DNA from 2 places in the Pantoea allii genome. Region 2 is predicted to be linked to the other one. Evidence: predicted binding sites of a transcription regulator. Region 2 holds the regulator's gene; the other holds the start of a gene.
What was found. Region 2 encodes CRP, which controls carbon source genes, mostly activating them, when cyclic AMP is high. Its sites were predicted from a motif close to ATGTGANNNNNNTCACAT; they were not measured.
Positions count from the first base shown of each region.

Region 1: the regulator CRP is predicted to act here: its motif matches at 3,290-3,307, upstream of deoC (deoxyribose-phosphate aldolase).

Region 1 is NZ_CP125958.1:846,833-852,898, forward strand. It holds gene osmY (molecular chaperone OsmY) at 217-831, shown strand; gene QNH99_RS04165 (DUF1328 domain-containing protein) at 931-1,092, shown strand; gene QNH99_RS04170 (patatin-like phospholipase family protein) at 1,333-2,382, shown strand; gene QNH99_RS04175 (TatD family hydrolase) at 2,379-3,152, shown strand; gene deoC (deoxyribose-phosphate aldolase) at 3,385-4,164, shown strand; gene deoA (thymidine phosphorylase) at 4,224-5,552, shown strand; gene deoB (phosphopentomutase) at 5,647-6,066, shown strand, end outside.
Region 2 is NZ_CP125958.1:441,339-447,404, reverse strand. It holds gene QNH99_RS02045 (LysE family translocator) at 1-233, opposite strand, end outside; gene QNH99_RS02040 (hydrolase) at 288-1,304, shown strand; gene QNH99_RS02035 (YheU family protein) at 1,309-1,527, shown strand; gene QNH99_RS02030 (phosphoribulokinase) at 1,589-2,458, shown strand; gene QNH99_RS02025 (OsmC family protein) at 2,488-2,892, opposite strand; gene crp (cAMP-activated global transcriptional regulator CRP) at 3,198-3,830, shown strand; gene QNH99_RS02015 (YccS/YhfK family putative transporter) at 3,889-5,964, shown strand; gene QNH99_RS02010 (bifunctional acetylornithine/succinyldiaminopimelate transaminase) at 5,966-6,066, opposite strand, start outside.

The DNA.
Region 1 (6,066 bases), 410 kb from region 2:
TTTAACCGATACAGAACCCTCCTAAAACACGCTTTTTCCTCGCTTTTGACGCACGATCAACCAGTTACCCAAGCAAATCTCTAAATCCCGACTATGATTACTTCATCGGACGGTTAAAGAGACTTATTTCTCCCTGCGTCCAGTGCCGCAGCAGCACTGTTTGCTGCTCTTGCGCCCACAGTTTTGGGCGAGTTAACAGATAGAAGGATGATATCGATGCACACAACGAAGATTACTAAAACATTGATGGCTGCGATGATCGGTACTGCTCTGCTGAGCGGAAGCGCATTTGCAGAGGAATCCGCGTCTCAGAAAGCGTCACAGACGGCTGACAGCGCCGGTTCTAAAATCGACAGCTCAATGAAATCAGTGGGCGGCTTTATGGATGACAGCGCCGTGACCGCCAAAGCGAAAGCGGCCCTGGTTGATGACGACTCCATCAAAAGCACCGACATTTCTGTCAAAACCCATAAAGGCGTGGTGACGCTGAGCGGTTTTGTCACCTCACAAGACCAGGCTGAAAAAGCCGTGGCCGTGGTGAAAAAAGTGGAAGGCGTGAAATCCGTCAGCGACAAACTGCATGTGAAAGACGCAAAAAACCAGTCAATGAAAGGTTATGCCGGTGACGCTGCTACAACCAGCGAAATTAAAGCTAAGCTATTAGCTGATGACATGGTTCCTTCACGTAACGTGAAAGTTGAAACCACCGATGGTGTGGTTCAGCTCTCAGGTGAAGTGGCGAACCAGGCACAGTCTGACCGTGCTGAGAGCATCGCTAAAGCTATCGAAGGCGTAAAAAGTGTTAAAAATGACCTGAAGGTCAAGTCTTAACACGACCCGGTGCGGCTTCCTCGCGAGGCCGCGCTGATAAAAATACCCATCGTTGGGATGAAACAAGCAGTTCAATATTAAATGGTGAAGGAGAGGCTTATGTTTCGTTGGGGCATTATTTTTCTGGTGATTGCACTGATCGCTGCTGCATTAGGTTTTGGTGGCCTGGCCGGTACCGCAGCCTGGGCCGCTAAAGTGGTCTTCGTGGTGGGTATTATTCTGTTCCTCATCAGCTTGTTCACTGGCCGTAAAAAGCTATAGCGATGATCCAGACAGTTTAATGCTGGCGTAGCCAGTATTAAACGGAGACCAGTTATTTGTAGCGAATGTTATTGTGAAGCAAAGGATGCTTCATATTCGCAACGATGTGTTAAACGGCGCAACGTCAATAGCACAATTTATGGACACCATAGCTGGTTCTCCGTGCTAGTATCGACCCACAATTCTACTCCCTGCATTCCCTACATTTGTCTATCGGGAACCCAATCTGAGGTCGGTACATTGGGTATACGTATTCCCGTGACGCTGGGGGCGATTGAACCCCTTGCTCTCACACCTTTTAAAGCCAGGAAAATCGCCTTAGTCTGCGAGGGCGGCGGTCAACGCGGCATCTTTACCGCTGGCGTTTTAGATGAGTTTCAGCGGGCTAAATTCAACCCCTTCCAGTTACTGCTTGGCACCTCAGCCGGGGCACAGAACCTGTCTGCCTTTGTGTGTGCACAGCCGGGCTACGCACGTCGGGTCATTACGCGCTATACCACCAGCAAGCTGTTTTTCGATCCGCTACGTTTCTTACGCGGGGGCAATCTTATTGACCTCGACTGGTTGATCGATATTACCCGAAGTGAATTTCCCCTGGCGATGAGCAGTGCCGAAACGCTGTTTGCGAACGGGCGCGAATTCTATATGTGTGCCTGTCGCAGTGATGACTATGCGCCCAGTTATTTTGCGCCCACCAGTGATAACTGGCTGGAAATTATTAAAGCTTCCAGTGCGATTCCGGGCTTTTATCGGCTGGGCGTGGATCTGGAAGGAATAAGCTATCTGGATGGCGGCGTCAGTGACGCGATTCCCGTCCGGGAGGCCGCAAAACGCGGCGCGGATACCATTGTGGTGATCCGCACCGTGCCCTCGCAGATGTTTGACACGCCGCGCTGGATGACGCGCATGGAGCGCTGGTTCAACGGCAGTGCGCTGCAGCCGATGATCAATATCCTGCATCATCACGAGCAGAGCTACCGTGAAACCCAGCAGTTTATTGAGAAGCCACCGGGTGATTTACGCATCATCGAAATCTTCCCGCCGCGCGCCTTAGCCAGTAACGCGCTGGGCAGCCGGGTCGCTTCGCTCAATCAGGACTACCATCTTGGACGTCGCTGTGGCCGCTATTTTATGGCCACGCTTGGCCAGTGGCTGAGCGATGCCGAACCCGCAACCGGGCTGGATATCGTGTTGCCATCAGCGCCGGTGGCGAATGAACCGGAGCGCGCGGCGGTGATCACGCCGTTGGCAGGCAACGATGATGCCTACAGTAAAGGTTCGCTGGCATGAGGTTTGTGGATACCCACTGCCACTTTGATTTTCCGCCGTTCGTGGATGAGGTCGACGCCAGTCTGCGCCAGGCCGCGAACGCGGGCGTTGAAAAAATTATTGTGCCGTCGGTAGAGGCCGGGCGCTTTGACCTGGTTTGCCAGTTAGCCCGCGAGCATCAGGCCCTTTATGCTGCCCTGGGGCTGCATCCGATTGTGATTGAACATCATAAAGAGCCGCACCTTGCTGAGCTTGAAAGGTTGCTGCAACAGCGGCCCGCTAAACTGGTCGCCCTCGGTGAAATCGGTCTGGATCGTTATCGTGAAGAGCCCCATTTTGATCAGCAGACATATTTTCTGGATGCGCAGCTGAAGCTGGCGAAACGTTACGATCTGCCGGTGATCCTGCACTCGCGCCGCACGCACGATCAACTGGCGTTGCATCTGCGCCGTCACGATCTTCCGCGCCGCGGCGTCGTGCACGGTTTTGCCGGTAGCCTGCAACAGGCACAGGCGTTTATCAAACTCGGCTATGCGATTGGCGTGGGCGGCACCATTACCTATCCCCGTGCCAGTAAAACCCGGCAGACCATTGCGCAGCTACCGCTCTCCTCGCTGTTGCTGGAGACCGATGCACCGGATATGCCCCTCAACGGTTTTCAGGGACAGCCTAACCGGCCAGAGCGTGCCTTTCAGGTGTGGCAGGTGTTGTGTGAACTGCGTGACGAATCGCCCGAGACGATCGCCGATGCGCTATGGCATAACAGCCACAGCCTTTTTCTTCTTCCGTAATCCCGCCGGTTTACCCCTTTCTCACCAAAATGTTATAATAGTAACATTCTCAGTGCTGGCTTATACTGGGTTGACTCGGCCGGATAGCGTGCATTAATCCACTTTCTTGTTAGATGTTGCAGTTGTTTCATACTTTGATGTGACGTATGGCACATATTACCCGGCCCCGAATTGTTACTATTATCACATGCAAGGGTGATTCAACGATTCACCCCATGTTCTGGAGATCGCTATGACCGATATCAAACAGCAGGCCCTGCGCGCGCTGAAACTGATGGATTTAACCACCCTGAATGAAGATGACACCGATGAGAAAGTGATTGCACTGTGTCATCAGGCTAAATCCCCGGCGGGCAATACCGCAGCCGTCTGCATTTATCCGCGTTTTATTCCCATTGCCCGTAAAACACTGCGTGAGCAGGGAACCCCGGATGTGCGTATTGCCACCGTGACCAACTTCCCCCACGGCAATGACGACATTGAGATTGCGCTGGCCGAAACCCGTGCGGCTATCGCTTACGGTGCCGACGAAGTGGACGTGGTTTTCCCGTACCGCGCGCTGATGGCGGGCAATGCTCAGGTGGGTTTTGATTTGGTGAAGGCGTGTAAAACCGTCTGCGCCGACGCCAGTGTTCTGCTGAAAGTAATTATCGAAACCGGCGAGCTGAAGCAGGAAGCGCTGATTCGTCAGGCCTCAGAAATTGCCATTGACGCCGGGGCTGACTTTATCAAAACCTCAACCGGTAAAGTGGCGGTAAACGCGACGCCAGAGGTGGCGCAGATCATGATGAGCGTGATCCGCGATAAAGGCGTTAAAGCGCATGTCGGTTTTAAACCTGCCGGTGGTGTGCGCACGGCGGAAGATGCCGCCATCTATCTGCAACTGGCAGAAGATACGCTGGGCGCTGACTGGGCTGATGCGCGCCACTTCCGTTTTGGTGCCTCCAGTCTGTTGGCAAGCCTGCTGAACACGCTTGGACACAGCAGCGATACTCGTCAGTCAGGCTACTGATATCTCTGGGCGGCATCCGGCCGCCTTTTCTCCTCTTTCCCTGACGTAAGGGGGCAACTTTGTACCTCGCACAAGAAATCATTCGAAAAAAACGTGACGGCCACGCGCTGAGTGAAGACGAGATTCGTTTCTTCATTAACGGCGTGCGCGATAACAGCGTTTCCGAAGGACAAATTGCCGCACTGGCAATGACCATTTATTTTCACGATATGTCGCTAGCCGAACGGGTGGCGCTGACGATGGCGATGCGTGACTCAGGCACCGTGCTGAACTGGAAATCCCTGAACCTCAACGGGCCGGTGGTCGACAAGCACTCCACGGGCGGCGTCGGCGATGTCACGTCGCTGATGCTGGGGCCGATGGTGGCCGCCTGTGGCGGTTATATCCCGATGATCTCAGGTCGCGGGCTGGGGCACACCGGCGGCACCTTAGATAAGCTCGAAGCGATTCCTGGTTTTGATATTTTCCCCAGTGATGACCACTTCCGCCAGACCATTAAACAGGTTGGCGTGGCGATTATCGGCCAGACCAACTCTCTGGCGCCGGCGGACAAACGGTTTTATGCCACACGTGATATCACGGCCACCGTGGATTCCATTCCGCTGATCACCGCCTCGATCCTGGCGAAAAAGCTGGCCGAGGGCCTGGATGCATTGGTGATGGATGTCAAAGTCGGCTCAGGGGCATTTATGCCGACCTATGAGGCGTCTGAAAACCTGGCGCAGGCCATTGTCGGCGTGGCCAATGGCGCGTGCTGCCGAACCACGGCGCTGTTAACGGATATGAATCAGGTGCTGGCCTCCACAGCCGGTAACGCGCTGGAAGTGCGTGAAGCGGTGCGCTTCTTAACCGGTGCGCAGCGTAACCCGCGACTGCTGGAAGTGACGCTGGCGCTGTGCAGCGAAATGCTGATCTCCGGCAAACTGGCAGAAAATGATGCTGAGGCACGCGAAAAATTAATGACGGTGCTGGATAACGGCAAGGCCGCAGAGGTGTTTGCCCGCATGGTGGCGGCGCAAAACGGCCCGAGCGATTTTGTTGAGCGCTACGACAGCTATTTACCTGCGCCGACGATGAGCAAAGCGGTTTATGCCGACAGCGCGGGCTGTGTTACCCATATGGATACCCGCGCGCTGGGCATGGCGGTGGTAGCGATGGGCGGTGGACGCCAGCGCGCCAGCGATGCCATTGATTACAGCGTCGGGTTGAGCGACATGATTACCCTGGGTGAACAGGTGGATGCCTCCCGTCCGTTAGCCGTTATTCATGCCAGCAGCGAAGCGCACTGGCAGCAGGCCGCTGCCGCCGTAAAAGCGGCCATCACGCTGGGTGAAAGCGCGCCAGCAGCCACGCCCGTCGTGTATCGCCGGGTGACTGAGGTGGGTTAACGCGGATAGCGACTGTATACCGCACAGGATTCGGGTATACTGATCTGATCGCTTTTTTTTGACTTGTCGCGCGCTTTTGGCGCAGGAGACTGGCATGAAACGTGCTTTTATTATGGTGCTGGATTCCTTTGGAATCGGTGCCAGCAAAGATGCCGATAAATTCGGTGATGCAGGTTCAGATACGTTAGGTCATATCGCAGAAGCCTGTTTTAACGGTCAGGCAGATAAAGGTCGTAAAGGGCCGCTGCACTTACCGAATCTGACCGCGCTGGGGCTGGGCAAAGCGGCAGCGCTTTCAACCGGGCGTTTTCCGCCGGGACTGGACCCTGAGGCTAAGATCACGGGCGCTTATGCTTACGCCCGTGAACTGTCATCTGGCAAAGATACGCCGTCAGGCCACTGGGAAATCGCTGGTGTGCCTGTGCTGTTTGACTGGGGTTACTTCAGTGATAAGCAGAACAGCTTCCCGCAGGAACTGCTGGACAAACTGGTGGAACGCGCCGGTTTACCGGGC
Region 2 (6,066 bases):
GCCACTTTCAGAATCAGGTGCAATGAGGGATAGAGCAGAATCAATCCCCCTACGCCAAACGCCACCATGAGGAGCATCAGCTGCATACCAATCATGATGCCAACCATCAACGGAATGGTGCGAATGAAACCAAAGTTGGCACCTGAGGCGGTGAGTAACATATTATTAGGTCCGGGTGTAATCGCCGCGACCCAGAGAAACCCTAACAGTGATAAAAAAAGACTGAGTTCCATTTAACCGGGTTCTCCCTCCATTATGTAAAAACTTATCGAAGCTAACAGTGTGATATGGAACAGACAAGCCTTTACAACATGAAATTTTCGGGCCCGGATGGCGCGGCGTTTATCCCTGTGCGCGGCCTGGCGAATCCTCATCTACAAACCCTGCTGCCGCGCCTCATCCGCCGCACGATAAGAGTCACGCCTCACTGGCAACGGCTTGATTTACCCGATGGTGATTTTGTCGACCTGGCCTGGAGTGAAGATCCGCAGTTTGCACAGCATAAACCGCGCGTGGTGTTGTTTCATGGTCTGGAAGGCAGTTTCCACAGTCCCTATATCCACGGCCTGATGCAGGTCTGCAAACAACGTGGCTGGCTGGCCGTAGTGATGCACTTTCGCGGCTGCAGCGGCGAGCCGAATCGTCTGAACCGGATTTATCACTCAGGAGAAACCGAGGATGCACGCTTTTTTCTGAACTGGCTGACGACGCGCTGGGGCCGCGTTCCGACCGCCGCGGTGGGGTTTTCGCTGGGCGGGAACATGCTGGGTTGCCTGCTGGGGCAACAGGGCAATGATGCCGTCATTGATGCCGGCGTTATTGTTTCTGCGCCGCTGTTGCTTGAGCCCTGCAGCGCCCGACTGGAACGTGGATTTTCCCAGGTTTATCAGCGTTACCTGCTGAGCCAGCTTAAAAAGAATGCTCAGCGCAAACTGCACGCATGGCCTGACACTCTACCGATTGATCTTAAACAGCTCAGCGCGCTGCGCCGCCTGCGAGACTTTGACGACGCGATCACCGCCCGCGCACATGGCTTTGCCGATGCCACGGATTATTATCGCCGCGCCAGCGCCATGCCGCTGCTTCGCTCGGTGGCAAAACCGTTGCTGATCATCCATGCGAAAGACGACCCGTTTATGAGTGATGAGGTGATCCCGCAGAATGACCAATTATCTGCCACTATTACCTATCAGCTGACGCGCCATGGCGGTCATGTTGGCTTTGTTGGTGGCACCTTGCGCCAGCCTCAGTTGTGGCTGGAACAGCGCGTGCCACAGTGGATTTCCCCTTATCTGGATAGCTAACCCTGTGATGATTCCCTGGCAACAGGTTTCCCCCGAAACCCTCGAAAATTTAATTGAAGCCTTTGTCCTGCGCGAAGGCACCGACTACGGTGAACAGGAGCTCAGCCTGACGGAAAAAGTCGCCGATGTGCGACGTCAGCTGCAGCAGGGTGAGGTGGTACTGGTCTGGTCTGAGCTTCACGAATCGGTAAACATCATGCGCAAAAGCGAGTTTCGCGGCTGATGCACAGAATGAAAAATCGTGCTAACAATGCTCATCGCCCGACTTCACAGGGAGTTTTACTATGTCTGCACGCCATCCGATCATTGCGGTAACGGGTTCCAGTGGCGCGGGAACCACCACCACCAGCCTGGCATTCCGTAAAATTTTTCAGCAACTCAATTTGCACGCTGCCGAGCTGGAAGGTGACAGCTTTCACCGTTTTACCCGGCCAGAAATGGATATGGCGATTCGTAAAGCACGCGATCTGGGTCGCCACATCAGCTATTTTGGCCCGGAAGCGAATGACTTTGGCCTGCTGGAACAAACCTTTATTGAATACGGTGAGCACGGCAAAGGCCAGTCACGGAAATACCTGCACACCTACGACGAAGCCGTGCCCTGGAATCAGGTGCCGGGCACCTTTACGCCGTGGCAGCCGCTGCCCCCGGATACGGACGTGCTTTTTTATGAAGGACTGCACGGCGGGGTGATGACGGCTCAGCATAACGTCGCTGAAAAGGTGGATTTACTGGTCGGCGTGGTGCCGATTGTCAACCTGGAGTGGATTCAGAAGCTGGTCCGCGATACCGGTGAACGCGGCCATTCCCGTGAGGCCGTCATGGATTCGGTTGTGCGCTCAATGGAAGATTACATCAACTTCATAACGCCACAATTCTCACGCACCCATATCAACTTTCAGCGCGTCCCTACCGTGGATACCTCCAACCCGTTTGCGGCCCGCACCATTCCTTCGCTGGATGAGAGTTTTGTCGTCATTCACTTTCAGTGTCTGGAAGATATTGATTTCCCTTATCTGCTGGCCATGCTGCAGGGATCGTTCATTTCCAATATCAATACGCTGGTGGTACCGGGCGGAAAAATGGGGCTGGCGATGGAGTTGATTATGGCGCCGTTGGTGAAACGGCTCATGGAAGGCAAACGCATTGAATAAAATCAGAGGCCGCGCGGGCCTCTGAGAGATCACAGCTCGATAACCTCGTAGCTGTGGGTGATCGCGACCCCTTTGCCTAACATAATGGCAACCGAGCAATATTTTTCCGCCGACAGGTCGACCGCACGCGCCACGGCTTTATCTGAAAGTGCTTTTCCACTCACGATAAAATGCAGGTTGATACGGGTAAAGATGCGAGGGGCTTCTTCCCGACGCTCTGATTCGAGTTTTACTTCGCAATCAGCCACATCGTTGCGGCCTTTTTGCAAAATTGAAACCACATCGATTGCGCTGCAACCACCGGCCGCCATCAGCACCATTTCCATAGGACTGGGCGCTTTATCACCGGAATTACCATCCATTAAGACCTGATGGCCGGATGATGATTCGCCGAGGAATGTTAACCCTTCAACCCATTTGACTCTTGCCTGCATAATTTCGCCCCCAGAATACCCTGTTTTTGCGCCAGAGTACGCTTTTGCCTGGTAAACAGCAATCCAGAGAAATCAGCCTCATTGCTGAAGCGAGACAACACAAGACAGTCGGCGAAAGCTGTGCTACAAACAGTGCTGAAAATATTTTTTCGTCATCCGAAGATGAAGCCGGGAAGAATTATGCGCTCTGCGCCGAATGCAGCCCGAATAATTTCCTGAATGGAAACACGCTTAACGCTTTCATCGCCTGGCAGGGAAACAGAGCCCTGTATTTTGGGCACGATTACAATAGAGGATAATAGCGAATGGTTCTCGGCAAACCGCAAACAGACCCTACACTTGAATGGTTCCTGTCCCATTGCCATATTCACAAGTATCCATCCAAAAGTACGCTGATTCATCAAGGTGAAAAAGCCGAAACGCTTTACTACATCGTGAAAGGTTCCGTCGCGGTACTGATTAAGGATGAAGAAGGCAAGGAGATGATTCTTTCTTACCTGAATCAAGGCGATTTTATTGGTGAGCTTGGCCTGTTTGAAGAAGGTCAGGAACGCAGCGCCTGGGTACGTGCGAAAACGGCGTGCGAAGTAGCAGAAATTTCCTACAAGAAATTCCGTCAGCTCATCCAGGTTAACCCGGATATTCTGATGCGTCTTTCTTCACAGATGGCGCGCCGTCTTCAGGTGACGTCAGAAAAAGTGGGAAATCTCGCGTTCCTGGATGTCACCGGACGCATTGCACAGACGTTGCTTAACCTGGCTAAACAGCCTGACGCCATGACGCATCCTGACGGCATGCAAATTAAAATTACTCGTCAGGAAATTGGCCAAATCGTTGGTTGTTCACGTGAAACCGTGGGCCGTATCTTGAAGATGCTGGAAGATCAGAATCTGATCTCCGCACACGGCAAAACCATCGTTGTTTACGGCACCCGCTAAGCCTTATTATTCACGGCGTGATGGCAACATTATGCCGTGAATATCTTGTGTTGAGCCCATGTGGCGAAGAATAATTTATCACCCCGAAGTTAACTATGCGCTGCGCCAGACTCTGGTGTTGTGCCTTCCGGTCGCGCTCGGCTGGCTGTTTGGCGATCTGCAAAAAGGGTTGCTGTTCTCATTAGTTCCCGCCTGCTGCAATATTGCTGGCCTGGATACACCGCACAAACGTTTCTTTAAGCGCCTGATTATTGGCGGCAGCCTGTTTGCCTTTGGCAGTTTGCTGATGCAGTGGCTACTGCTCAAAGACGTCCCTCTGCCGTTGATTCTGTTTGCGATGCCGTTACTCCTTGGCGTCACAGGTGAAATCAGCCCGCTGCACGCCCGACTGCTGCCCGGTACGCTGATTGCCGCGATTTTTACCATCAGCCTGATTGGCCGTATGCCCATTTACGTGCCTCCGCTGCTCTATATCGGCGGTACGCTCTGGTACGGATTATTCAACTGGTTTTGGTTCTGGCTGTGGAAAGAGCAGCCGATGCGCGAAAGCCTGAGTTTAATCTACCGTGAGCTGGCAAATTACTGTGACGCAAAGTACAGCTTGCTGACGCAGCTTACCGATCCTGAAAAAGCCCTGCCGCCCCTGCTGGTGCGTCAGCAAAAAGCGGTCGACCTGATTAACACCTGCTACCAACAGATGCATATGTTGTCCGCAAGCCGCGATCACAGCCATAAACGTCTGACCCGGGCATTTCAGGTGGCGCTGGATTTACAGGAACATATCTCCGTCAGCCTGCATCAGCCGGAAGAAGTCCAGAAGCTGGTGGAACAAAGCCATGCGGAAGCCGTTATCCGCTGGAATGCCAGGACGATTTCAGCCCGACTGCGCGAGCTGGCCGACGATATTCTGTATCACCAACTCTCCAGCCGTTTTGATATGGACAAACAGCTGGGTGCGCTGGAAAAAATCGCCCGCCAGCATCCGGACAATCCGGTGGGTAACTTCTGCCTCTATCATTTCAGCCGCATCGCCCGGGTACTTCGTACCCAAAAGCCGCTTTATCAACGTGACCTGATGGCCGATCGCCAGCGTCGTTTGCCGCTGCTGCCCGCGCTGCGAAGCTATCTGTCGTTGCGTTCTTCCGCGCTGCGCACCGCCGGTCGTTTTGCCGTCATGCTGATGCTGGGCAGCGCCCTGGCGGTGTTTTTCTCCATTCCAAAGCCCTACTGGATTTTGATGACAATCATGTTTGTCAGCCAGAGCAACTACAGTGCAACCCGGGTTCGTATCCAGCACCGGGCCCTGGGCACCTTTGCCGGGTTGGTCATTGCGGCAGCCTCGCTGCGCCTGGATGTGCCAGAGCCGCTGGTGTTGAGCATCATGCTGGCCATTACCTTTATCAGCTATCGCTTTACCCGACAGTTTTACGGCTGGTCGATGGTAGGATTTACGGTCACGGCCGTTTATACGCTGCAACTGCTCTCCCTTAACGGGGCACAGTTTTTATTGCCCCGCCTGCTGGATACGCTGATGGGTTGCCTGATCGCCTTTGGTGGCATGTTATGGCTGTGGCCGCAGTGGCAGAGCGCGCTGTTGCGTCAGAATGCGCATGATGCACTGGAGGCCTGTCAGGACGCACTGCGGATGTTACTCGGCCCGGAGCAGTCTCCAGATAAGCTGGCTTACCAGCGGATTAAGGTCAACCAGGCCCATAACGCGGTGTTTAATTCCCTGAATCAGGCGATGCAGGAGCCGGGATTTAACTCACGCTACCTGCAGGATATGCGCTTATGGGTCACGCACTGCCAGTTTATTGTTGAACACATCAATGCCATGACAATTCTGGCGCGCGAACACACCATGCTGCCACCCACGCTGGCCGAGCACTATCTGCAATGGTGCGAGATTGCACTGCAACGTTGCCAGCAACGACTGGAATATGATGGGGAAAGTTCGCAGACGGATCTGCTGCAGGGCGTTGAAGATATTAACGAGGGGCCCGTCACGGTGCTGGAGCAGCACGTCCGGCGCATTCTTGATCATCTGAAAGTGATGCACACGATCTCATCTTTGGCCTGGAACCAGCGGCCTCATCATGGCCGCTGGCTGATGCGCAGTCTGCGCCGGAAATAACTCAGGCCGACAGCACCTTCTCTACCGCGTTGGCAAAGCGCGTCATGCCCTCTTCTATATCGGCAGGCTCGATAATCAGCGATGGCGCAAAGCGCATCACAT